DNA from 4 places in the Streptomyces sp. NPDC005752 genome. Region 3 is predicted to be linked to each of the others. Evidence: riboswitches for the same ligand, from Rfam matches in the RefSeq annotation. Region 3 holds a riboswitch; each other region holds the start of a gene.

What was found. Region 3 has a riboswitch for cyclic di-AMP ahead of ABZ441_RS10845 (transglycosylase family protein). Riboswitches for the same ligand answer to the same signal wherever they lie in the genome.
Positions count from the first base shown of each region.
Region 1: it holds a riboswitch for cyclic di-AMP, as region 3 does, so the genes downstream of both, ABZ441_RS25570 (M23 family metallopeptidase) here and ABZ441_RS10845 (transglycosylase family protein) in region 3, are expected to answer to the same signal.
Region 2: it holds a riboswitch for cyclic di-AMP, as region 3 does, so the genes downstream of both, ABZ441_RS13375 (C40 family peptidase) here and ABZ441_RS10845 (transglycosylase family protein) in region 3, are expected to answer to the same signal.
Region 4: it holds a riboswitch for cyclic di-AMP, as region 3 does, so the genes downstream of both, ABZ441_RS26390 (M23 family metallopeptidase) here and ABZ441_RS10845 (transglycosylase family protein) in region 3, are expected to answer to the same signal.

Region 1 is NZ_JBEXYB010000033.1:66,843-72,515, forward strand. Features, by position in the region: gene ABZ441_RS25555 (DNA topoisomerase IV subunit A) at 1-1,047, opposite strand, end outside; gene ABZ441_RS25560 (pitrilysin family protein) at 1,295-2,647, shown strand; gene ABZ441_RS25565 (pitrilysin family protein) at 2,674-4,056, shown strand; cyclic di-AMP (ydaO/yuaA leader) riboswitch at 4,250-4,417, shown strand; gene ABZ441_RS25570 (M23 family metallopeptidase) at 4,431-5,222, shown strand; gene ABZ441_RS25575 (GntR family transcriptional regulator) at 5,448-5,673, shown strand, end outside.
Region 2 is NZ_JBEXYB010000013.1:34,409-40,081, forward strand. Features, by position in the region: gene ABZ441_RS13365 (ATP-dependent Clp protease proteolytic subunit) at 1-381, shown strand, start outside; gene ABZ441_RS13370 (hypothetical protein) at 389-697, shown strand; cyclic di-AMP (ydaO/yuaA leader) riboswitch at 1,038-1,234, shown strand; gene ABZ441_RS13375 (C40 family peptidase) at 1,238-1,708, shown strand; gene ABZ441_RS13380 (LysE family translocator) at 1,727-2,371, opposite strand; gene ABZ441_RS13385 (LysR family transcriptional regulator) at 2,444-3,358, shown strand; gene ABZ441_RS13390 (ATP-binding protein) at 3,395-3,826, opposite strand; gene ABZ441_RS13395 (DUF397 domain-containing protein) at 3,932-4,192, shown strand; gene ABZ441_RS13400 (8-amino-7-oxononanoate synthase) at 4,185-5,333, opposite strand; gene bioB (biotin synthase BioB) at 5,478-5,673, shown strand, end outside.
Region 3 is NZ_JBEXYB010000010.1:75,689-81,361, reverse strand. Features, by position in the region: gene ABZ441_RS10855 (cytochrome P450) at 1-1,003, shown strand, start outside; gene ABZ441_RS10850 (transglycosylase family protein) at 1,109-2,083, shown strand; cyclic di-AMP (ydaO/yuaA leader) riboswitch at 2,375-2,546, shown strand; gene ABZ441_RS10845 (transglycosylase family protein) at 2,547-3,239, shown strand; gene eno (phosphopyruvate hydratase) at 3,554-4,840, shown strand; gene ABZ441_RS10835 (septum formation initiator family protein) at 4,934-5,404, shown strand; gene ABZ441_RS10830 (DUF501 domain-containing protein) at 5,500-5,673, shown strand, end outside.
Region 4 is NZ_JBEXYB010000035.1:60,060-65,732, forward strand. Features, by position in the region: partial or broken gene ABZ441_RS26380 (TipAS antibiotic-recognition domain-containing protein) at 1-205, shown strand, start outside; gene ABZ441_RS26385 (PP2C family protein-serine/threonine phosphatase) at 339-1,499, shown strand; cyclic di-AMP (ydaO/yuaA leader) riboswitch at 1,733-1,885, shown strand; gene ABZ441_RS26390 (M23 family metallopeptidase) at 1,897-2,937, shown strand; gene ABZ441_RS26395 (aldo/keto reductase) at 3,157-4,101, shown strand; gene ABZ441_RS26400 (PrsW family intramembrane metalloprotease) at 4,150-5,601, opposite strand; gene trmB (tRNA (guanosine(46)-N7)-methyltransferase TrmB) at 5,672-5,673, opposite strand, start outside.

The DNA.
Region 1 (5,673 bases), on a different contig from region 3:
GACCAGTGCCACGTTGTTGATGCCGAAGGACTCCTCCATCGGCGTCAGCTTGTAGAGCTGTTCCAGCACGGCCTCCGGCACGAAGCCGTTCTTGACCTCGATGACCAGCCGCAGGCCGTGGGCCCGGTCGGTGAGGTCCTTGACGTCCGCGATGCCCTGGAGCTTCTTCGAGCCGACGAGGTCCTTGATCTTGGCGATCACCTTCTCCGGTCCGACGGTGAAGGGCAGTTCGGTGACGACGAGACCCTTCCGGCGGGCCGTGACGTTCTCTATGGCGACCGTGGCGCGGATCTTGAACGTGCCGCGCCCGGCGGCGTAGGCGTCCTTGATGCCGCCGAGGCCGACGATCCTGCCACCGGTGGGCAGGTCGGGCCCGGGGACGAAGCGCATCAGCGTCTCGAGGTCGGCGCCGGGGTGCCGGATGAGGTGGCGGGCGGCGGCGACGACCTCGCCGAGGTTGTGCGGGGGCATGTTGGTCGCCATGCCGACCGCGATCCCGGACGCGCCGTTGACCAGGAGGTTCGGGTACGCCGCCGGGAGGACGACCGGCTCCTGCTCCTGGCCGTCGTAGTTCGACTGGAAGTCGACGGTGTCCTCGTCGATCGACTCCGTCATGAGTGACGTGGCGTCGGCCATCCGGCACTCGGTGTACCGCATGGCGGCCGGCGGGTCGTCGTTGCCCAGGGAACCGAAGTTGCCGTGCCCGTCGACGAGGGGCAGGCGCATCGAGAACGGTTGTGCCATGCGCACCAGTGCGTCATAGATCGACGCGTCACCGTGCGGGTGCAGTTTGCCCATCACTTCGCCGACGACCCGCGCGCACTTCACGTACCCGCGGTCGGGGCGCAGACCCATCTCGTTCATCTGGGACACGATGCGGCGGTGCACGGGCTTCATGCCGTCGCGGGCGTCGGGCAGAGCCCTGGAGTAGATCACCGAGTACGCGTACTCGAGGAAGGAGCCCTGCATTTCGTCGACGACGTCGATGTCGAGGATCTTCTCCTCGAAGTCGTCCGGCGGCGGGGTTTTCGTGCTGCGGCGGGCCATCGCGGCTGCGACTCCTTCACAAGATTCTGTCGGACAACCTCAGGTTCTGACGCCGACCATTGTGGACCGCCGTACTGACAACGCCGACCTCGACCCGTCCGAAGTGGTCCACAGGGCCTCCGCGGAACCCCTGTTTACGGCAGCATCTACGACAACATTCACCCGGCGGGAACTTCGCCAGGTGCCCGTGCGCTTGCCTAGAGTGGCAGGTCCGGCAGGAAATCCTGTACCGATCGAAGGGACGTACATGCCCATGGGTCACACGGCCACAGCCCAGGCCGGCTCCGGCGGCTTGACGGCGACCGAGCACCGTCTGGCCAACGGCCTGCGCGTGGTGCTCTCCGAGGACCACCTGACCCCCGTCGCCGCGGTCTGCCTCTGGTACGACGTCGGCTCCCGCCACGAGGTCAAGGGGCGTACGGGCCTGGCTCACCTCTTCGAGCACCTGATGTTCCAGGGCTCGGGCCAGGTCAAGGGGAACGGACACTTCGAGCTGGTGCAAGGGGCCGGTGGTTCCCTGAACGGCACGACCAGCTTCGAACGCACCAACTACTTCGAGACGATGCCCACGCACCAGCTGGAGCTGGCCCTGTGGCTCGAGGCCGACCGGATGGGCTCGCTGCTCGCCGCGCTCGACGAGGAGTCCATGGAGAACCAGCGGGACGTGGTGAAGAACGAGCGCCGCCAGCGCTACGACAACGTTCCTTACGGCACGGCCTTCGAGAAGCTCACCGCCCTCGCCTACCCGGAGGGCCACCCGTACCACCACACCCCGATCGGCTCGATGGCCGACCTGGACGCGGCGACCCTTCAGGACGCGCAGGCGTTCTTCCGGACGTACTACGCGCCGAACAACGCGGTGCTCTCCGTGGTGGGGGACATCGACCCGGAGCAGACGCTCGCCTGGATCGAGAAGTACTTCGGTTCCATCCCCTCCCACGACGGCAAGCAGCCCCCGCGCGACGGCACGCTGCCCGGGACCATCGGCGAACAGCTGCGCGAAGTGGTCCAGGAGGAGGTGCCCGCGCGTGCCCTGATGGCCGCCTACCGGCTGCCGCACGACGGGACGCGCGAGTGCGACGCCGCGGACCTCGCGCTGACGGTGCTCGGCGGCGGCGAGTCGTCCCGCCTCCACAACCGCCTGGTCCGGCGTGACCGCACGGCGGTGGCGGCGGGATTCGGGCTGCTCAGGCTGGCCGGCGCGCCCTCGCTGGGCTGGCTGGACGTCAAGACGTCCGGTGGCGTCGAGGTGCCGCAGATCGAGGCCGCCGTCGACGAGGAGCTCGCCCGGTTCGCCGAGGAGGGCCCCACGCCGGAGGAAATGGAACGCGCCCAGGCACAGTTGGAGCGCGAGTGGCTGGACCGTCTCGGTACGGTCGCGGGCCGCGCGGACGAACTGTGCCGGTACGCCGTCCTGTTCGGCGACCCGCAGCTCGCCCTGACCGCGGTGGGCCGCGTCCTGGACGTGACGGCCGACGAGGTCAAGGCCGCCGCCCGGGCGCACCTGCGCCCCGACAACCGTGCCGTCCTGGTCTACGAGCCGGTCGAACCGGCCGATGAGGCCGACGGCACCGACGCGCACGAGGGGGCCGACAAGTGACCGACGCCGCCGTGACTGGAGTAGCGATGGAGTACCACCCGCAGCCGACCGCCGGCGAGGCCAGGCCCTGGGCCTTTCCCGCGCCCGAGCGTGGCGCCCTGCCCAACGGGCTGACCGTGCTGCGCTGCCACCGCCCCGGCCAGCAGGTCGTCGCCGTGGAGATCTTCCTCGACGCACCCCTGGACGCCGAGCCCGAGGGCCTGGACGGCGTGGCCACGATCATGGCGCGCGCCCTGTCCGAGGGCACGGACAAGCGCTCCGCGGAGGAGTTCGCCGCCGAGCTGGAGCGGTGCGGCGCCACCCTGGACGCCCATGCGGACCATCCGGGGCTGCGCGTCTCCCTGGAGGTCCCGGTCTCCCGGCTCGCCAAGGCCCTCGGCCTGGTCGCCGAGGCGCTGCGCGCGCCTGCCTTCGCGGAGAGCGAGGTCGAGCGCCTCGTGGGCAACCGGCTCGACGAGATCCCGCACGAGCAGGCCAACCCTGCCCGGCGGGCAGCCAAGCAGCTCTCCAAGGAGCTCTTCCCCGCCACGGCGAGGATGTCGCGTCCGCGCCTGGGCACCGAGGAGACGGTCCGGCGGATCGACGCCGCCGCCGTCCGCGCCTTCTACGACGCCCATGTCCGCCCGTCCACCGCGACGGCGGTCGTCGTCGGGGACCTCACCGAGGTGGACCTGGACGCACTGCTCGCCGACACCGTCGGGGACTGGTCGGGCAATGCCGGACAGTCCCGGCCCGTGCCTCCGATCACCGCGGACGACACCGGCCGTGTCGTCATCGTGGACCGTCCCGGAGCCGTGCAGACGCAGCTGCTGATCGGCCGGATCGGAGCGGACCGGCACGACAGCGTGTGGCCCGCCCAGGTCCTCGGCACGTACTGCCTGGGCGGCACCCTCACCTCCCGGCTGGACCGTGTGCTGCGTGAGGAGAAGGGCTACACCTACGGTGTCCGGGCCTTCGGACAGGTGCTGCGCTCGACGGCCCCCGGATCGGCCTCGGGGGCGACGGGCGCCGCGATGCTCGCCATCAGCGGCTCCGTCGACACGGAGTCCACCGGCCCCGCGCTCGACGACCTGTGGAAGGTCCTGCGCACGCTGGCCGCCGAGGGGCTCACCGACGCCGAGCGCGAGACCGCCGTGCAGAACCTCGTGGGCGTCGCCCCGCTGAAGTACGAGACGGCGGCCTCCGTCGCGGGCACCCTGGCGGACCAGGTGGAGCAGCACCTCCCGGACGACTACCAGGCGCAGCTGTACGCGCGTCTGGCCGCGACCGGCACCGTCGAGGCGACCGCCGCCGTGGTCAACGCCTTCCCGGTCGACCGGCTGGTCACCGTTCTCGTCGGCGACGCCGCTCAGATCGCGGAGCCCGTCAGGGCGCTCGGCATCGGCGAGGTGTCGGTCGTCAGCGGCTGACCGAAGCAGGACATGACGGGCCCCGGCGAGAGTGCACTCTCGCCGGGGTTCGGTCTTTTGTCCGCTTTGCAAAGAAAGTTCCATTCATCCTGTGGGATGTGCGACAAAAGGCCCTTTCCGTTTGGTGCGGGAAAGTGGCCCGCTCTAGCGTCGGCCCGGCTGTCCGCCGGACGAAAGCCGCGACCGCGGCGCCGGACAGTCATCGCCGAGTCCCCGTCAGGCGCGAGCCTGGGGAGCCGGGGACCCACGAAGTCCCTGGGGTGAATCGGAACCCTGCGTCTCGCGCGAGGCGGAGGGGGCCGTAGGAGACCTTCCTGCTCCGAACCCGTCAGCTAACCCGGTAGGCGAGAAGGAAGGAAAGGAACAGCCCCTCCATGGCATTCATCCGTGCCGCCGGGAAGCACCGTGCCCCGAGCCGCCTGACGCGCAGGAGCGCCAAGGTCGCCGGCATCGCGGCCCTGGCCACCACCGGTGTCATCGGCGCCACGGCCTCCCCGGCCCTCGCCGCGGACGCCGAGGCCGTCGCCGCCGGGACCGGTCTGACCCAGACCGTCGCCCTCGACACGACCCTGGCGGCCCAGATCGAGGCTCAGGCGAAGGTCCAGCAGCGCCAGGCCGACGCGGCTGCGAAGGCCGCGGCGGAAGCGAAGGCGAAGGCCAAGGCCAAGGCGGAGGCCGAGCGCAAGGCGGAGGCCCGCGCCGAGGAGGTCCGGGAGGAGAAGGCGCGCGCCGCACGTGCCGCCGAGCGCGCCCGGCTCAACTCCTTCCACCTCCCGGTCGCCGGCTCTCACGTGACCACCTCCTACAAGTCCGGCGGAGCGCTCTGGTCCTCCGGGAGCCACTCGGGCGTGGACTTCCAGGCGGCGTCCGGCACCTCCGTCGTCGCGGTCGGCGCCGGCACGGTCGTCGAGGCCGGCTGGGGCGGCGCGTACGGCAACAACATCGTGCTCAGGATGAAGGACGGCACGTACACCCAGTACGGCCACCTCTCCTCGATCGGTGTCTCCGTCGGCCAGAGCGTCGGCTCCGGCGAGCAGATAGGCGTCTCCGGCTCGACCGGCAACTCCACCGGTCCGCATCTGCACTTCGAGGCCCGGACCACACCCGAGTACGGCTCGGACATGGACCCCGTCGCCTACCTCCGTGCGCACGGCGTCCAGGTCTGACCCCACACGCGCGACACCGCTCCGACGAAGGCCCCGGCTCCGCGTGCCGGGGCCTTCGCCGTGTCCCGGGGGATACGCCCGCCGAAGCCCTCGCGGAAGTGGCCCCCGGCCAAAAGATATCCATGGATTCCACCCCGCCATCGGAAATTCCGGCCGATTGCAATAGAGTCACAGAACAGGCGTCGATCGGCCGCGTTTCGCGGGGATTAAGGCGGAGGTTCGGACATGCGCATTCCCGCGCATTCGGTATGCACGGCAATCCGTGACGACATCGTCTCGGGTGTCTTCGAGCGCGGCAGCCGCCTCACCGAAGAGGTGCTCGCGCGGCGCTACGGCGTATCCCGCGTCCCCGTGCGCGAGGCGCTGCGCACCCTGGAGTCCGAGGGGTTCGTCGTCACCCGCCGGCACGCCGGTGCCTGCGTCGCGGAGCCCACGGAACAGGAGGCCGCCG
Region 2 (5,673 bases), on a different contig from region 3:
ACCATGTGCTACCTCGCCTGCGAGGTGGAGACCTTCTGTCTCGGTCAGGCGGGTTCCGGCGCGGCGGTACTGCTCGCGGCCGGCGCACCCGGGCGCCGACATGCCCTGCCGGGCGCGCGGGTAGTCATCCAGCAACCCGCTCTCGACGAGCCGGTGCAGGGCCGGCCTTCCGATCTCGAGATCCAGGCCCGTGAGTTGATGCGCGAGCGCGAGCTGCTCACGGCCATGCTGGCCCGCCACACGGGTCGTTCCGCGGGCCGGATCAGTGCCGACATCGAACGGGACACCATCCTCGACGCCCCGGCCGCGCTGGCGTTCGGGCTGGTGGACCACGTAGTGGAGAACCGCACGCAGTCCCAGCCGCCGCATCCCGCGAGGTGAACGCCCGATGCTCCCACCCCAGTTCCCGCCGCTTCCCGCGCTGACGCGCGCCGAGGCCGAGTTCATCGACTGCTACCTGGAAGTGATCGACCAGCTCGGCCGCATCAACCCGGCACGCGGCAGTGACACGTACGGAGCGCTCCGGGCCGCTCAGGCTCTCGCCTCCCGGGCCACCGCCCTTCGCGACTCACTCGCGTTGATGCACGAACGGGGTGAATCGCAGATCCACGCGGGCACTCTGGCCAGGGCGCTGCGGCTGCTGGACGGGGAGCGCCGAGCAGGGCGGGTCTCCGTACCTCCCCCGCCGTCGAGTTGAGCTCCTGCACGCCCGACCCGCCTGCGGTGTCGGCTTTGCGGCGCCGTCCTACGACACGCCCGACCGGCCGACGAGTTTCACTCGCTCGATCGGCGTAGGTGATCCCCCGCACGAGGGACCAGCCAACTTGCGCACCAAGCACGGACGCTGAGCGGAATGGTTCGTTCCGCCGCTGGTCCACGGCTGGTCCGGTGTGGCCGTGGCGGCTCCGGGCCGACCGCGTCCACCCGATCGGATCAGCCGTGACGACTCTCACATATCGCCACTTCAGCCAGGAAATCCGGCAGTGCGTGCGTAAAGATCCCTGGGACGACAAGCCCCCGCCACCGCGGCGGGGCGGTCCGGGCGGACGCCGAGTCCTGCCGCCGTCCGGATGCCTGGTCGACAGGAGTGGATCGGCAGGAGTGGAGGACCCGAGCACAACGGGCCGGCCGGAGTTCCGGACGGCCCTCGGGGTGAAGCCGCATCACGCGGCCGGGCAACTTCGCCAGCCCGAACCCGACAGGTCATCCTTCACAGGCGGCTGACGAAGGGTTGCGCATGACTGCGCAGGTTCATGTCCCGTCTCTGTTCGCCCGGGTCGGTACGGCCTCGGTCCTGACATTCGCCGTGGGCACCACCATGCTGGCCCCAGGTCTCGTGAACGACGCCGAGGCCGCCGCCCATTCGACGAAGGCACTCAAGATCGCCGCCTCGAAGAAGGGTGCGCCTTACAGATGGGGCGCCACGGGCCCCAACCGGTTCGACTGCTCCGGGCTCACGCTCTACTCGTTCAAGAAGGCCGGCAAGAAACTTCCTCGAACGGCGCAGCAGCAGTACAACAAGACCCGCCATATCTCCAGGTCGCAGCGGAAACGCGGCGACCTGGTCTTTTTCCATGCGGGCCGCGGTGTGTACCACGTCGGGATCTACGCAGGCAGCGGGAAGATCTGGCACTCGCCGAAGGCCGGCGCCGTGGTCCGGCTGGAGAAGATCTGGTCCGGCAACGTCTGGTACGGGAGGGTGCGCTGACACGCCTTTCGCCCTGGTTCAGTGCAGCAGGGGCCCCGTCACCAGTACGAGCCCCAACGCGGTGAGTGCCGTGCCGCTGCCGCCCTCGATCACCCGGGCGGTACGCGGCCGGCGCAGCCACCGGCCCAGCCGGTCCACCAGCAGGGCCACCGCCGGGAACCAGACGAGCGCGAGCAGGACGATCACCGAGGCGAGCAGCAACGTCCTGGGCAGCGGTGGCCGGCCGTCGGGGACGAACTGCGGCAGCAGGCTGAGGAAGAGCACGGGCGCTTTCGGGTTGAGCGCGTTCGTCAGGAAGCCCTGGCGCAACGAGCGCCCCGGCCCCGACGGCGTCGCCATTAGCTCGGCCCCCTCCCCGGCATCCGCTCCGGTGGCAGCCCGCCGCCTCATCGCACGCAGACCGCTGAGGCCGAGGTAGAGGACGTACGCGCCGCCGAGCAACTGGACGGTGCGGAAGAGGACGGGCATCGTCACGAGCACGGCGGCGAGTCCGGCGGCGGCCAGCGCGGTGTGCACCAGCAGGCCGCCGGCCACTCCCACCGCGGTGGCCAGCCCGGACGTCCGGGATGCGAGCGCGTTGCGTACGACCACCGTGAAGTCGGCGCCCGGCAGAGCGACCATTCCCGCCGCCACGGCGACGAAAGCGAGCAGTTGTGCGTCCATGGATCCACCATGGACGCTCCATGCCTTTAGCATGTACTTGCAATGTCCTGGGTCTGCCAAAAGGAACGCTTAATGTACGACCCTACGCGGCTGGCTGCCCTGGTGGCGGTGTCCGAGGCCGGCTCGATCACCCGGGCGGCAGCGCGGCTGGGTTACACCGCGCCCGCGCTCTCGCAACAGCTCGCGAAGCTCGAGCGGGAGGCGGGAGCCGCCCTCCTCGTCCGTCACCACCGCGGAGCGCGGCTGACGGCCGCAGGTGAGCTGCTGGCGGGGCGCGCCAGACGCGTGCTGGACGAGATGGACCAGGCACGGCACGAGCTGGCCCGGCTCACAGGGTTGTCGGGCGGCCGTCTGCGGGTCGGCACATTCGTGACGGCCGGGGTCCATCTGCTGCCGCCGGTGCTCACCGCGTTCCGTCGCGCGCACCCCGACGTGGAGCTGGCCGTCACGGACTACGAGCCGCCCGCCGGGGTCGCCGCGGTGGCGGCGGGCGACGTCGACCTGGCGCTCACCCACGCGTACGAACCCGCCGCCGCCGATCCCCTGCCTGCGGGACTCTCGGACGAACCGCTGCTGGTCGAGGAGCTGGTACTGGTCACCGCGCGCGGCCAGATGCTGTCCGACGGCAGCGGCCCCCTCCCCGTGGCCGAACTCGCGGGCCGTCCGCTGATCAGCAGTGCGCCCGAGCATCCGCCGCGGCGCGGGGTGGAGCGTGCGCTGGCCGAGGCCGGGGCCACCCCTGCCGTGGTGTGCGAGTCACCCGGCTACGCCCTGGTGTGCGCTCTGGTCAGTGCCGGCCTAGGGGTGGCAGTGGTACCGGAGATGGTCGCCGCGATGTCCCCCGCGCCCCTCGCCGTCCGGCGCCTGGAACCCGCCGCGTTCCGCAGGACGATCTCCGTGGTGCACCGGGGGGACGGGAACACCGCGGCGGCGACGACACTGATGGCGCTGTTGCGGAGTGGCTTCGGCCGGGTCTCCGGCGCTTAGGAGCTGCGCGCCCGGCCCCGCTCGCGCGGCTCGGCGTCAGGCCGGCGCGGGAACCTGCCAGGGCAGGGCGATCGACACGGTCTTGCCCCCGTCCGGGGTGGGGCTGACGCTCAGGCGGCCGCCGCGCTCCCTCGCCAGGGCCCGGATGATCACCAGCCCGCGGCCGTTGTCCTGCCGGACTGCGGCGGGAAGCCGTTGGGGCCGGCGGGGGTGACTGTCCGTCACCCCGAGGTAGAACTCCGCATCCCGGTCGAGCCGGAGGTCCACGGTGAAGGTGGGCGACTGCCCGAAGGTGTGCTGGACGGCGTTCGTGGCGAGTTCGGAGACGATCAGCCGGATGGCGTCGGCGGTGTCGCCGTCCTCGGCCAGGCCCCATTCCGTGAGCACCCGGGCCACGTATCTGCGGGCCGCGGAGACCGAGGCCGGATCGCTCGCCAGAGTGACGGTTGCTTCCTGCTGGTCTGCCATGGCGACGCGTCCCTTTCCCACCTGACCGGCCCGCGGCCGGCCTGGATCGTGCTTCGCGCCAGACTGCCACCGATGCCGCCCTCCGTGACGGCGATCCGCCAAGATATGCATATATCTGTCGCCCATTGCGGTGAACCGCGCCACCTGAGCCGTGTCCGGGCGCCCCACAGGCCCCTTTCCGGGCCGGACCCCCGCGCGGGTCCGAGCCGCAGCACGGGGATGAACAACTGCGTGGAAACCGCGCCACTCGGCCGTGACCGGCTCGCCGTACGCGACTCCAAGGACGCGGACCTTCCGCCTCTGCGCTTCTCGGCCACGGCCTGGACGTCCTTCGTCGCCGGACTGGGCGGCGGCCCCGTCAGCTGACGGGCCGGGGCGCCGTCGCGAGGACAGTGTCCACGGCCTTCTCGATCTGACTTTGCGTCAGGTCGGCCCGGGCGGTCAGCCTCAGCCTGGAGATCCCGTCAGGAACCGACGGCGGCCGGAAACACCCCACCACGAGACCCGCCGAGCGGCAGTCGGCCGCCCAGCGGACCGCCGACTCCGCCGAGGGGGCGCGGACCGACACGACGGCGGCGTCGGGGTACACGGCGGTGAGTCCGGCCGCCGACAGCCTGCGGTGCAGTTCGACAGCGACGGCCACGGCCCTCGACGCGCGTTCGGGTTCGCGGCGCAGCAGGCGAAGCGCCCCCAGAGCCGCCCCGACAGCCGCGGGCGCGAGGCCGGTGTCGAAGATGAACGTACGGGCCGTGTTGACCAGATGCCGGATGACCGGGGCGGGCCCGAGCACCGCTCCTCCCTGGCTCCCGAGCGACTTCGAAAGGGTGAGCGTGGCCACGACCCCTTCACCGCCGGCGAGTCCTGCGGCCGCGAGTGCGCCGCGCCCGCCTTCACCGAGGACGCCCAGTCCGTGCGCGTCGTCCACGACGAGGGCGGCGCCCGCGTCGCGGCAGACGTCGGCGAGCCCGGCCAGCGGGGCCGCGTCGCCGTCCACCGAGAAGACGGAGTCGGTCACGGCCAGTGCCCGTCCACGGTGCGCCTGGAGGGCCTTGCGAAAGGCGTCGGGATCAGCGTGCGGCACGACGGTGACATCGGCCCGGGAGAGCCGGCAGCCGTCGACGATCGAGGCGTGGTTGCCCGCGTCGGAGACGATCAGCGAGTCGCGCCCGGTGAGCGCCGTGAGTGCGGCGAGGTTGGCCGCGTAGCCGGAGGAGAACACCAGGGCGGCCTCGAATCCGCAGAAGGCGGCGAGTTCGCGCTCGAGCTCGGCGTGCAGCGCGGTGGATCCCGTGACGAGCCGCGATCCGGTGGCGCCCGCGCCCCACGTCCGTACCGCCTCGGCCGCGGCGGCGGTGACCTCGGGGTTACGGCTCAGACCCAGGTAGTCGTTGCTCGCGAGGTCCAGCAGTTCCGTCTCGGCGGCCCGGGGGCGCAGCGTCCGGACGAGTCCGGCGTCGGCACGGCGCCGGGCCTCGTCGTCGGTCCAGTCGAACGGGGCGTAGGACATGGGCGGGTCCCTTTTTGTAGGCAGCTCACAGACCCTAACCGGGTGCGCAACAGGCCAGGGTGTGGCAATGCACACAGCATCGGACGCCTCTATTGTCCGGTTCCTCCTTGGCCGATGGCGGTGCTGTGCGTCAGGATCAACGCCATGGACCTGCTGAACACGCTGGTGGAAAAGGGGCTGCGGCGCGAACTGCCGACCCGTGACGAAGCGCTCGCCGTGCTGGCGACCTCCGACGACGAACTGCTCGACGTGGTGGCCGCGGCCGGAAAGGTGCGCCGCCAGTGGTTCGGCCGGCGCGTCAAGCTGAACTATCTGGTGAATCTGAAGTCAGGGCTCTGCC
Region 3 (5,673 bases):
TCTGCTGAACATCGACCCACCGGACCACACCCGGCTGCGCCGGCTCGTGTCCAAGGCGTTCACCCCGCGCCGGGTCGCGGAGTTCGCGCCGCGCGTGCAGGAACTCACGGACCGCCTCATCGACAATTTCATCGAGGAGGGGAAGGCGGACCTCATCCACGACTTCGCCTTCCCGCTCCCCATCTACGCGATCTGTGACCTGCTGGGTGTTCCGCGCGAGGACCAGGACGACTTCCGCGACTGGGCGGGCATGATGATCCGGCACGGCGGGGGGCCGCGCGGCGGGGTCGCCAGGTCGGTGAAGAAGATGCGCGGCTATCTCGCCGAACTCATCCACCGCAAGAGGGAGAATCCCGGCGACGACCTGATCTCGGGACTGATCCGGGCGAGCGACCACGGCGAGCACCTCAGCGAGAACGAGGCCGCGGCCATGGCCTTCATCCTCCTGTTCGCCGGTTTCGAGACGACAGTGAATCTCATCGGCAACGGCACCTACGCCCTGCTGCGCAACCCGCCCCAGCGCGAACGCCTGGAGCGCTCCCTGGCGGCGGGGGAGACCGAACTGCTCGCGACGGGCATCGAGGAACTGCTGCGCTACGACGGCCCGGTGGAGCTGGCGACCTGGCGTTACGCGACCGAGCCCGTGTCCCTGGGAGGGCAGGACATCGCGGTGGGGGATCCCGTACTCGTGGTGCTGGCCGCCGCCGATCGTGATCCGGACAGATTCCAGGATGCGGACACCCTGGATCTCGCCAGGAGTGACAACCAGCACCTGGGCTACGGCCACGGCATCCACTACTGCGTGGGGGCGCCGCTGGCCCGGCTGGAGGGCCGGGTGGCGCTGGCGACACTGCTGCGGCGCCTCCCCGACCTGCGGCTTGCTGCGGAACCTGCCGATTTGCGATGGCGCGGCGGGCTCATCATGCGTGGACTGCGGACGCTTCCGGTGGAGTTCGGTCCGGGTCAGCCGGACGAAAAAGGTGACAGCCTGTCAACTCTGTGACTTTCGCGTGATCTCCGCTGCATCGACTTGTGACACACGTTCGAGTAGGGCTAGGTTCACCGTTCGACTCACCCGTCACATGTCAGTCACACGGAAGGCAATCCCATGGGCTCCGCGAACGGCAGACACCGTCGCCCTCGTCAGGCACCCGCCATCGTCGTCGCCGCAGGCGTCACGGGGTCGGCCATCGCCATCCCGCTGCTCGGTGCGGGCGGCGCGCAGGCCACAGAGGCCACGACCTGGGACCGGGTCGCCGAATGCGAGAGCGGTGGCATGTGGAGTGCCGACCTCGGCAACGGCTACTACGGTGGCCTGCAGTTCTCGCAGGAGACGTGGTCGTCCTACGGCGGTACCGCGTACGCGTCCCGCGCGGACCTCGCCAGCCGCTCGCAGCAGATAACGGTCGCGGAGAAGGTACTGGACGACAAGGGGCCGCAGGCGTGGCCCAGTTGCGCGGTGATCTCCGGGCTCGCCCTGGACGGGGCGCTGCCGGGTGTCGACCCGGGCGGCGAGACGTCCGCCGAGCCGTCCGAGGACGCGACTCCGTCCGAGACCCCCTCGTCCGACGCTTCGGACCCGGCGGACGCGACGGACGGAGCGGACGACCCGGACGCGGAGGACAAGGCGGACGGGAAGGCGTCCGGCGAGGCGGCGGACAAGGCGGACGAGTCCGGGAAGACCTCCGCAACCCCGTCCGCCACGCCTTCCCCGGAAGCCTCCGAGACGTCCGGCGCCTCGAAGGGTGACAAGGCGAAGGGCGGGAAGCACCGTGGCATCCCGGCCCCGGAGGCGAGTGCCGGGACGGACCTGGAGGACGGGCGCGAGTCCGGCCGGCACGCGTCGCGCGGCGACTCCGAGGCGCGCCAGGGAGCCGAGGGGACATACACCGTCCGCACGGGTGACAACCTCTGGGCGATCGCGGACTCGCAGGAGCTCACCGGCGGCTGGACCGCGCTCTACGAGGCCAACAAGGGTGAGCTGGGCTCCGACCCGGACCTGATCCTTCCCGGCCAGAGCCTGGACCTCGACCTCGGGGCGGATGCCCCCGCCGCCCAGGCGGAGACCACCGTCGCCAACTGATCAAAAGCGGGAAAACACCCCGAATGCAGGGGTAGTTCAGAGACCTATGTCCACTTATGCGTAAGTGAGACATGGGTCTCTTTGCTTCAACTGGTGCGCCTGGTCCGTCCGATCCGTCCATATTGGCTCCGACCTGCGAAAACGCACACCACCCCTGGACCGTTACGGGGCTGATCGGCCGTTATGTCCATCTTTGAATGTGGGGGTTGCGTGTGTTTACGGTCGGAGCCGCTCGCACCGCGGGCACCTTCGACCGTCACGCCGAATCCTGCCGTCGGACGAAGGGGACCGACGCGTAAAGCGCCGTAGGCAGGAGCGGGGGACCCAGGTAAGCGCCGGACCCGGTCGTCGTGAGACGGGCGAAGGTACGGCTAGGGGTGAAGACGTCCGCGGGAGCGGGCGTCCGGGCAACTCACAGGCCCGAACCCGACAGCTCACCTCGTAGGCGTCGGTGAGGAGAACCATGCTGCTTTCCAGCAAGGGCAAGCACCGCCGCCCGTCCAAGGCCGTCCGCATCGCGACCCTGGCCGGCGTCACCGGTGCCGCCGTGGCCGTACCGCTCATGGGAGCGACCGGCGCCTCGGCCGCCTCCGTCGAGACCTGGGACGCCGTCGCCCAGTGCGAGTCCGGTGGCAACTGGTCCATCAACACCGGCAACGGCTACTACGGCGGCCTGCAGTTCTCGCAGTCCAGCTGGGCAGCCGCCGGCGGCACGCAGTACGCCGCCCGCGCCGACCTGGCCAGCAAGGACCAGCAGATAGCCGCCGCCGAGAAGCTCCTCGACCTGCAGGGCCCGGGTGCCTGGGCCTGCGCCGGTGCCGGCGGCCTGACGAACGACGGTGTGGACCCGGGCGTCGACACCGGCTCGGAGAAGAACGGCGACACGGCCCCGCAGGCCGCGCCGGAGCGCAAGGCCGAGCAGCCCACCACGCGCAGCGAGAAGCGCACCGCTCCCAAGGAGACGGTCACCACCCCGACCGGCGGCAAGGTCGAGAAGGGTGACGGCGAGTACAAGGTCAAGACCGGCGACACCCTCAGCAAGATCGCCGACGCGAAGAAGGTCAAGGGCGGCTGGGAGAAGCTGTTCGACCTGAACGACGACATCGTCGACGACGCCGACCTGATCTTCCCGGGTCAGCAGCTCCACCTGAAGTAGTCCGGGGTCGTTCTTCCTCCTCCCGCCCCGGAGGCCCGGCCCGGCGTGCTGACCCCCCGCACGCCGGGCCGGTGCCGCGTCCGGACCCCGCGGTCGGGTGTGCGGCGGGCTCGCCGGTAAGGGTGAGTGTTCAACTGTTGTAGTTACTCGCCAGTAAGATTCTGCGGCTTTGTCCGTTATGCGGGCCCTTGGGTTCTTTTTCGTCCCAGGTGACGGGCGGACGGCCGACGCAGCGGGCCGGGCCGGTTAGGCTCGTGGCGCAAGGCCACAGTGACCCTGCAGAACCAGTGTCAGATCCCAGAAGGAGATGCCTCGTGCCGTCCATCGACGTCGTCGTAGCCAGGGAAATCCTCGACTCCCGGGGCAACCCCACGGTCGAGGTCGAGGTTGGCCTCGACGACGGCAGCACGGGACGTGCTGCTGTTCCGTCCGGCGCCTCCACCGGTGCGTTCGAGGCCATCGAGCTTCGCGACGGTGACCCCAACCGCTACCAGGGCAAGGGCGTCGAGAAGGCCGTCCTCGCCGTGATCGAGCAGATCGGCCCGGAGCTCGTCGGCTACGACGCCACCGAGCAGCGCCTCATCGACCAGGCGATGTTCGACCTGGACGCGACCGAGAACAAGGGCTCCCTCGGCGCCAACGCCATCCTCGGCGTCTCGCTGGCCGTGGCGCACGCCGCGTCCGAGGCCTCCGACCTCCCGCTGTTCCGCTACCTCGGCGGCCCGAACGCGCACCTGCTGCCCGTTCCGATGATGAACATCCTGAACGGCGGCTCGCACGCCGACTCCAACGTGGACATCCAGGAGTTCATGATCGCGCCGATCGGCGCCGAGTCCTTCTCCGAGGCCCTGCGCTGGGGTGCGGAGATCTACCACACGCTGAAGAAGGTCCTGAAGACCAAGGGCCTGTCCACCGGTCTCGGTGACGAGGGCGGCTTCGCCCCCAACCTCGAGTCCAACCGCGCCGCCCTCGACCTCATCCTCGAGGCCGTCAAGGAGGCCGGTTACGTCCCGGGCCGCGACATCGCGCTCGCCCTCGACGTCGCCGCGTCCGAGTTCTACAAGGACGGCGTCTACGAGTTCGAGGGCAAGTCCCGCTCGGCCGCCGAGATGACCGAGTACTACGAGGAGCTCGTCTCCGCGTACCCGCTGGTCTCCATCGAGGACCCGCTGTACGAGGACGACTGGGCCGGCTGGAAGGTCATCACCGACAAGCTCGGCTCCAAGGTGCAGATCGTCGGTGACGACCTGTTCGTCACCAACCCCGAGCGCCTCGCCCGCGGCATCGAGGAGGGCTCGGCCAACGCCCTGCTCGTCAAGGTCAACCAGATCGGTTCGCTGACCGAGACCCTGGACGCCGTAGAGCTGGCCCAGCGCAACGGCTTCAAGTGCATGATGTCCCACCGCTCCGGCGAGACCGAGGACGTCACCATCGCCGACCTCGCCGTCGCGGTGAACTGCGGTCAGATCAAGACCGGTGCCCCGGCCCGCTCGGACCGCGTCGCCAAGTACAACCAGCTGCTGCGCATCGAGGAGATCCTCGACGACGCCGCGGTGTACGCCGGGCGTTCGGCGTTCCCGCGGTTCCGCTTCGAGGGCTGACAGCCCGAGTCCGGAGCACAGCCTCCGTCCGTCCCCGCATCCGGTCCCGTACCGTGTGCGGGGACGGACGTGCGTAACGGGGAGGCGTGAGACATGGCCGGGAAGGACCGCGACCGGTTCTCCACCGCGACCAGGCTGCGACTGCTCGGCGAGCAGACGGCGGCCCGCGTCTACCGGTCCCAGAACCGCCGCCAGGCTCGTCGCTCCCGGCTCACCGGCCGGGCCGCGTTCCTCGCTCTGATCGTCTGCTCCCTGGTGGTCGCCCTCGCGTACCCCATGCGGCAGTACGTCTCCCAGCGCGACCAGATCGCGGAACAGGAGAGGTTGTCGCAGGAGGCCCGCGAGCGGACCGAGGAACTGCGCGACGAGAAGGCACGGCTCAAGGACGACGCGTACATCCGCCGTCTCGCGCGCCAGCACCTGCACTACGTGCTGCCCGGCGAGACCGGCTATACGGTGGTCGACCCGGACGCGGCCGAGGTGCGCCGGGGTGAGCCGGGGGCGACGGGGCGGCCCTGGCACTCGAACCTCTGGGACGGCGTCGACAGCGCCGACCGCGAATGACCCTCCTCCCCGCAGTGGTCCGGGACCCGGCGCACCCGCGGTGCTCCGTTCCCGCACCGATCCGTACAGTCCGACCGATGACATTCAAGGCAGGCATGGACACGCCCCCTCCGCAGACCGAATCCACCACGCCCACCGACGCGGACATCGCCGCGTTCGAGCTCCAGCTCGGCCGGCCGCCGCGCGGGCTGCGCGCCATCGCGCACCGCTGCCCGTGCGGCAACCCGGACGTGGTCGAGACGCAGCCCCGTCTGGAGGACGGCACGCCG
Region 4 (5,673 bases), on a different contig from region 3:
CGAGCAGGCGCAGGACATCGCGCGGCGGCACTGCGCATGGCTGTCGGTGACCGTGGAGACCACCCGCGCGTATGTGACAGGCCTCGGGGCGATGTACGTCGCCGATACCCGCTTCGGCAGGAACTACGATCGCTACGGAGACGGAACCGCCGTCTTCGTACGGGATGCACTGACGATCTACGCGCAGCACCGGCTCTCCGACTGACCTCCGGAGCGCGGGGCTACGGCGCGCTCCTCCCTTTGGCCGATGACGAGTCGCCGCTCGGCGCGGCTCCGGCCAACGTGGATGGGGCGCGGTACCGTCCGCAGCCGTGGGTGGACCGGGCAGGAGTGCACAGGTGGGGAAGCGGGACGGCGGACGGCGAAGGAGCGCTGCCGGGAACGCCCGTTCCCGGCGTTTCGTGCGTGTGCTGCCCGCTCTGATGATCTGTGCCGGTGTGGTCTTCGACCTCGTGACGCCGCCGGAAGTCACGGCTGTTCCGCTCTTCGCCGCCGCCCCGCTGATCGCCGCGCCCTTCTTCTCACCGGCCGGGACCGTCCGGGTCGGGGTGGTCGCGGTCCTCCTCGTCCTCGCCATCCGGATCTCGGACGGCGTGCTTGCCAAGGTCGTGCCGGTCACCGACCTGCTCACCCTGATCACCGTCGCCGCGCTCTCCCTCGTCATCAACAGCGTCGTGCGCCGCGGGAACGAGCAGTTGGCCTCGGCCAGGGTCATCGCGGAGACGGCGATGCGCGCGGTGCTCCCGACGCCGGACGACCGGATCGGCGGTCTGCTGGTCGCGGCGCGGTACGAGGCGGCCCAGGCGGACGAGTTCGTCGGCGGCGACCTCTTCGCCGTCGCGGACACGCCCCACGGGGTGCGTCTGGTCGTCGGGGACGTACGGGGCAAGGGACTGGACGCGGTGGGGGCGGTGGCGGTCGTCATCGGGGCGTTCCGGGAGGCCGCCGAGCAGGAGATGTCGTTGGAGGGGGTGGCCCAGCGGCTGGAACGTGCGCTGGCCCGTGAGGGGTCGCGCCGGGGCGGCTTCGACTCGATGGAGGGGTTCGTCACCGCTGTTCTCGCGGAGATCCCGGTCGGTTCCGACGTGCTGCGGGTCGTCAACCGCGGCCACCCCGAGCCGCTCGTGCTGCACGCGGACGGGGCGCTGGAGGTACTGGCGCCGACGGTACCGGCCCTGCCGCTCGGGATGGGGCTGGGCGCCCTGCCCGACCGGTCGGACGAGTGGACGCTGCCGGCGGGGGCGATGTTCCTGGCGTTCACCGACGGGCTCTCCGAGGCGCGGGACGCGGAGGGCGTCTTCTACGACCCGGCGGCCCGGCTGAGCGGCAGGCTCTTCCCGGGGCCCGAGGAACTGCTGTCCGCGCTGACCGACGACGTACGGCTGCACACCGGGGGCCGGTCGACGGACGACCTGGCGCTGCTCGCGATCGGCCGTCCCGCACGGGGGCAGCAGGAGCGGCGGACGACGGTGAAGATCGTGCGACGGGACAGTGAATGACCCGTCGCGACCGTCGGTAGTCGAAGGACCCCGCTCCGCATAACATGTGACGCAACGTCAGAAACTGATGGCTGGCCAAAGGGTGCTCAGGTCGCCCGTTTGCGCCCGATTGCACCCTGAAAGTCCAGGCCAAGGTCGTGAACGATCTGTTGGAACGGCTTGGAATCGGAGCTGGGTGTCTATTAACGTTCGATAACGCAGCGCGGTTGTACCTGTCGTCGCAAGAGGCGGCACCGTGCGCAGCGCCGAATTCCGCAAGGGAACCGGGGAACCACCTACATGGGGTGAATCGGACACCTGTGTCTCGCGAGAGACGAAGGGGTCCGTAGGAGACCTTCCTGCTCCGAACCCGTCAGCTAACCCGGTAGGCGAGAAGGAAGGAAAGGAGTGCGCCCACGTGGCGTCGAATCAGCCTGCCCCCGAGGCACCGTCATCCTTCAGGACCGACAGCTTCGGTGATGAGGGCAGGACTTGGGAGGAATGGAACCCCACCGAGGAGTCCATTCGCCCCGTACGCGGCCGGCACCGCGTAGCCAAGCAGCGCGGCCTCGCCCGTAGCTCCACCGTCCTCGGCGTCGGCGTCATCGCGGCCGTCGGTGCGGGTGGTATGGCCACCGCGCAGAGCAAGCCGCCGGTCTCCATCTCTCTCCCCGATTCCATCGCGGACAACCTTCCCGATGCCAAGTCCCTGCCCGGCGTGGGCGCGTTCATGTCCGGCGACTCCGACTCGGACCACGAGACGGTTGCCGCGTCCTCCCCGCTCACCACGGCTGGGATCACCGCCGCCGAGGCGGAGCAGGGCAGCACGGACGCCGGCGAGGCGCTGCGCGCCCGCATCCTCCAGCAGGCCGAGCAGCAGCAGGCCGGGGCCGAGGCCGAGGCCAGGGCCGCGCAGGAGAAGGCGGCTGTCGAAGCGGCAGCGGCCCAGGCGGCGGAGAAGCAGAGCCAGGCCGAAGCCGATGCCGCCGCGAAGAAGAAGGCGGCGGAAGAGGCGGCGAAGAAGAAGGCGGAGGCCGAGCGTCTCGCCAAGCTCGCCGCCAGCTACGCCGTCCCGACCTCCTCCTACTACATCAGCTCGTCCTTCGGCCAGGCCGGTTCGATGTGGTCCTCCGGCCACCACACCGGGCTGGACTTCGCGGCGCCGACCGGCACCCCGGTGAAGGCCGTTCACAGCGGCACGGTGAAGTCGGCCGGCTACTCCGGGTCGTACGGCTACCGCACGGTCCTGGAACTCGACGACGGCACCGAGGTCTGGTACTGCCACCAGTCCTCGATGGACGTGAGCGCCGGTCAGAAGGTGACCACCGGCCAGACCATCGGCCGCGTCGGCGCGACCGGCAACGTGACCGGGGCGCACCTGCACCTGGAGATCCACACCGCGGACGGCACGGGCATCGACCCCATGAGCTGGCTCCGCGGCAAGGGCCTCACGATCTGAGGTCCCGGGTCTTCCGTCCGCACCGGAAAGGTCCGGGCGGAAGACCCCGCTGCCGGTATTCGGCGCACCCGAACCCCGGCGGCCCTGACGCACGACCCCCCGACGCCAGGGCCGCCGGTCTGTCCGGGACCGTGGCCCCGGGCTCCGGTGGTGCCGGGCCCCCGGAGTGGCCGGCAGAAAACCGGAATAGTCGACTCAGCGGACGGGTTGTCCCTGGGTATGACATCTCTGCGCCCGCTCGGTTCCTCGAGCCTTCAGGTCTTCCCTCTCGCTCTCGGCGGCAACGTCTTCGGCTGGACGGCCGACGAGGACCGGACCTTCGCCGTCCTTGACGCGTACGTGGCGGCCGGCGGCAACTTCGTCGACACCGCCGACTCCTACTCCGCCTGGATCCCGGGCAACGAGGGCGGTGAGTCGGAGACCCTCATCGGTAAGTGGCTGGCGGCCCGCTCCCGACGCGACGACGTCGTCATCGCCACCAAGGTCGGCGCCCACCCCGCGTACAAGGGGCTCTCGCCCACCACGATCAAGGAAGCGGCCGAAGCGTCGCTGCGCCGGCTCGGCACCGACCACATCGACCTCTACTACACCCACTTCGACGACGAGAGCGTCCCCGTCGAGGAGATCGTGACCGCGCTGGACCAACTGGTGAAGGCCGGCACCGTGCGGGAGATCGCCGCCTCCAACATCAGCCCCGAGCGCCTCCAGGCATCTCTGGACTTCTCCGAGCGCGAGGGCCTGGCCCGGTACGTCGCACTGCAGCCGCACTACAACCTCGTCTCGCGAGACACCTACGAGGGAGCGCTCCAGGACACGGCGGCCGGTGCCGGTCTCGCAGCCGTCCCGTACTTCGCCCTCGCCTCCGGCTTCCTCACCGGCAAATACCGTCCGGGGACCTCGGTCGAGAGCGCGCGGGCCGAGGGCGCCGGCAAGCACCTGGAGACCGAGCGCGGCCGCGGCGTGCTCACGGCGCTCGACAGGATCGCCCAGGAGCACGACGCCGAGATCGCCACGGTCGCCCTGGCCTGGCTGGCCTCCCGGCCGACCGTGACCGCCCCGATCGCCTCCGCGCGTACGGTCGAACAGCTTCCCGCGCTGGTGGCGGTGGCCGACCTCCGCCTGACCGAGCAGGAGCTGACCGAGCTGACCGAGGCGTCCGCCTGACCGGGCAGGAGCCGGTTGAGTCGACCGGGGCGTCCGCCCGGCGGCGCTCTACGCGGGCGGTGTCCGGTGCCCGCCGTCCTCCATGTACGGGTTGTGGCCGCCGTAGTGCCGGTGCGGTGCGGGGAGCTGCTGCTGGGGCGGGCCGCCGTGGGAGAACTGACGGGGGAACGGGGGCGGCACGGGCGGCCGGGGGGCGCGCAGCCGGCCCGTCGCGTGGGCCGCGTACGTCAGGGCCGGGCCCGCGACGTCCCGGCGCTGCCAGAGGTGGTGCAGCAACTCCTGCTCGCGCAGGGCGAAGTCCGGGCCGGCACCGTCGTGCCGGGCCCTCCGGCGCAGCATGGCCAGGGACGTCGCGAACGACTCGTACTCCGCGACGGCCCGTGCCGCGGCCCTGCCCCGGGCGCGCTCCGGGTGGCTGTTCCAGTGCCTGGCCATGTCGCGGGCCATGCCCCGCGCCCGCATCGAGGCCAGCGCGAGAGGCTCGGCGGGGGTGAGCCAACCGGCCGCCGCGTACACCGGGAGCTCCGTGGAGAGCGTGCGCAGTTCCCGCTGACGCGCCCAGATCGCCAGCCAGGTCACCAGGCCGAAGCACGGCACCATGAACGCGCCGTACACCGCGTAGAAGCCGTACGGCCCGAAGGCGGACGATCCGTTCCACAGGGCGTGCATGCCCATGGCGAGGACGAGCCCGAGCAACGGCAGGACGACCCGGCGGACCCGGTGGCGGGACCCGCCGAGCGCCGCGATGCCGAAGCCGATGCCGGAGAGCACCGTGAACAGGGGGTGCGCGAACGGCGACATCACCACGCGTACGAAGAAGGTCCCCGCCGTCACGGAGGCGAGCCCCGTGGTCCCGAGATGCTGGTCCTCGCCGAAGGCATTGCCCAGGTAGAGGATGTTCTCGGTGAACGCGAAGCCCGTCGCGGTGAAGCCGGCGACCACGATGCCGTCGACTATTCCGCCGAACTGCCGTCTGCGGAAGAGGAAGATCAGCAGGACCGCGACGGCCTTCGCGCTCTCCTCGACGACCGGGGCGACGAGGGTGGCCCCGAGGGTGTCGGCGCTCGCCGGATCCGCGGTGGCCGTGGCTATCCAGCGTGTCGCGAAGGAGTTGGCGAGGATCGCCACGAGCGCGGCAGCGCACGCACCCCAGGAGAAGGCGAAGAGCAGATTGCGCCAGGGACCTGGCTCGACCCGGTCGAGCCAGCGGAACGCCGCCATCAGCAGCGGCACGGGCAGGACGGCCAGCCCCAGTCCCACCAGGAAGCCCTCGGTGCCCGTCTGCTGGCGCACCAGGGCCAGGATCACCAGGCCGCAGAGCGCGAGCACCGTGATCACCGCCCCGGCGCGGAACGCCCTGCTGCGCCAGACCATGCCGACGCGGCGGGGCCGGTAACGCCACTGACCCCGCTCCGGTACGGCACCCAGGAACTCGTCGAGCCGTTGCTCCTCGAGAACCGGTACGGCCGGCTGCTGGTGCTGCACGGACCCCTCGGACATTCGACGACCCTAACGAGGACCACCGACACCTGGCCACGTCACGGTGCACGGGAGGCCGGGCGTTGGCTGATC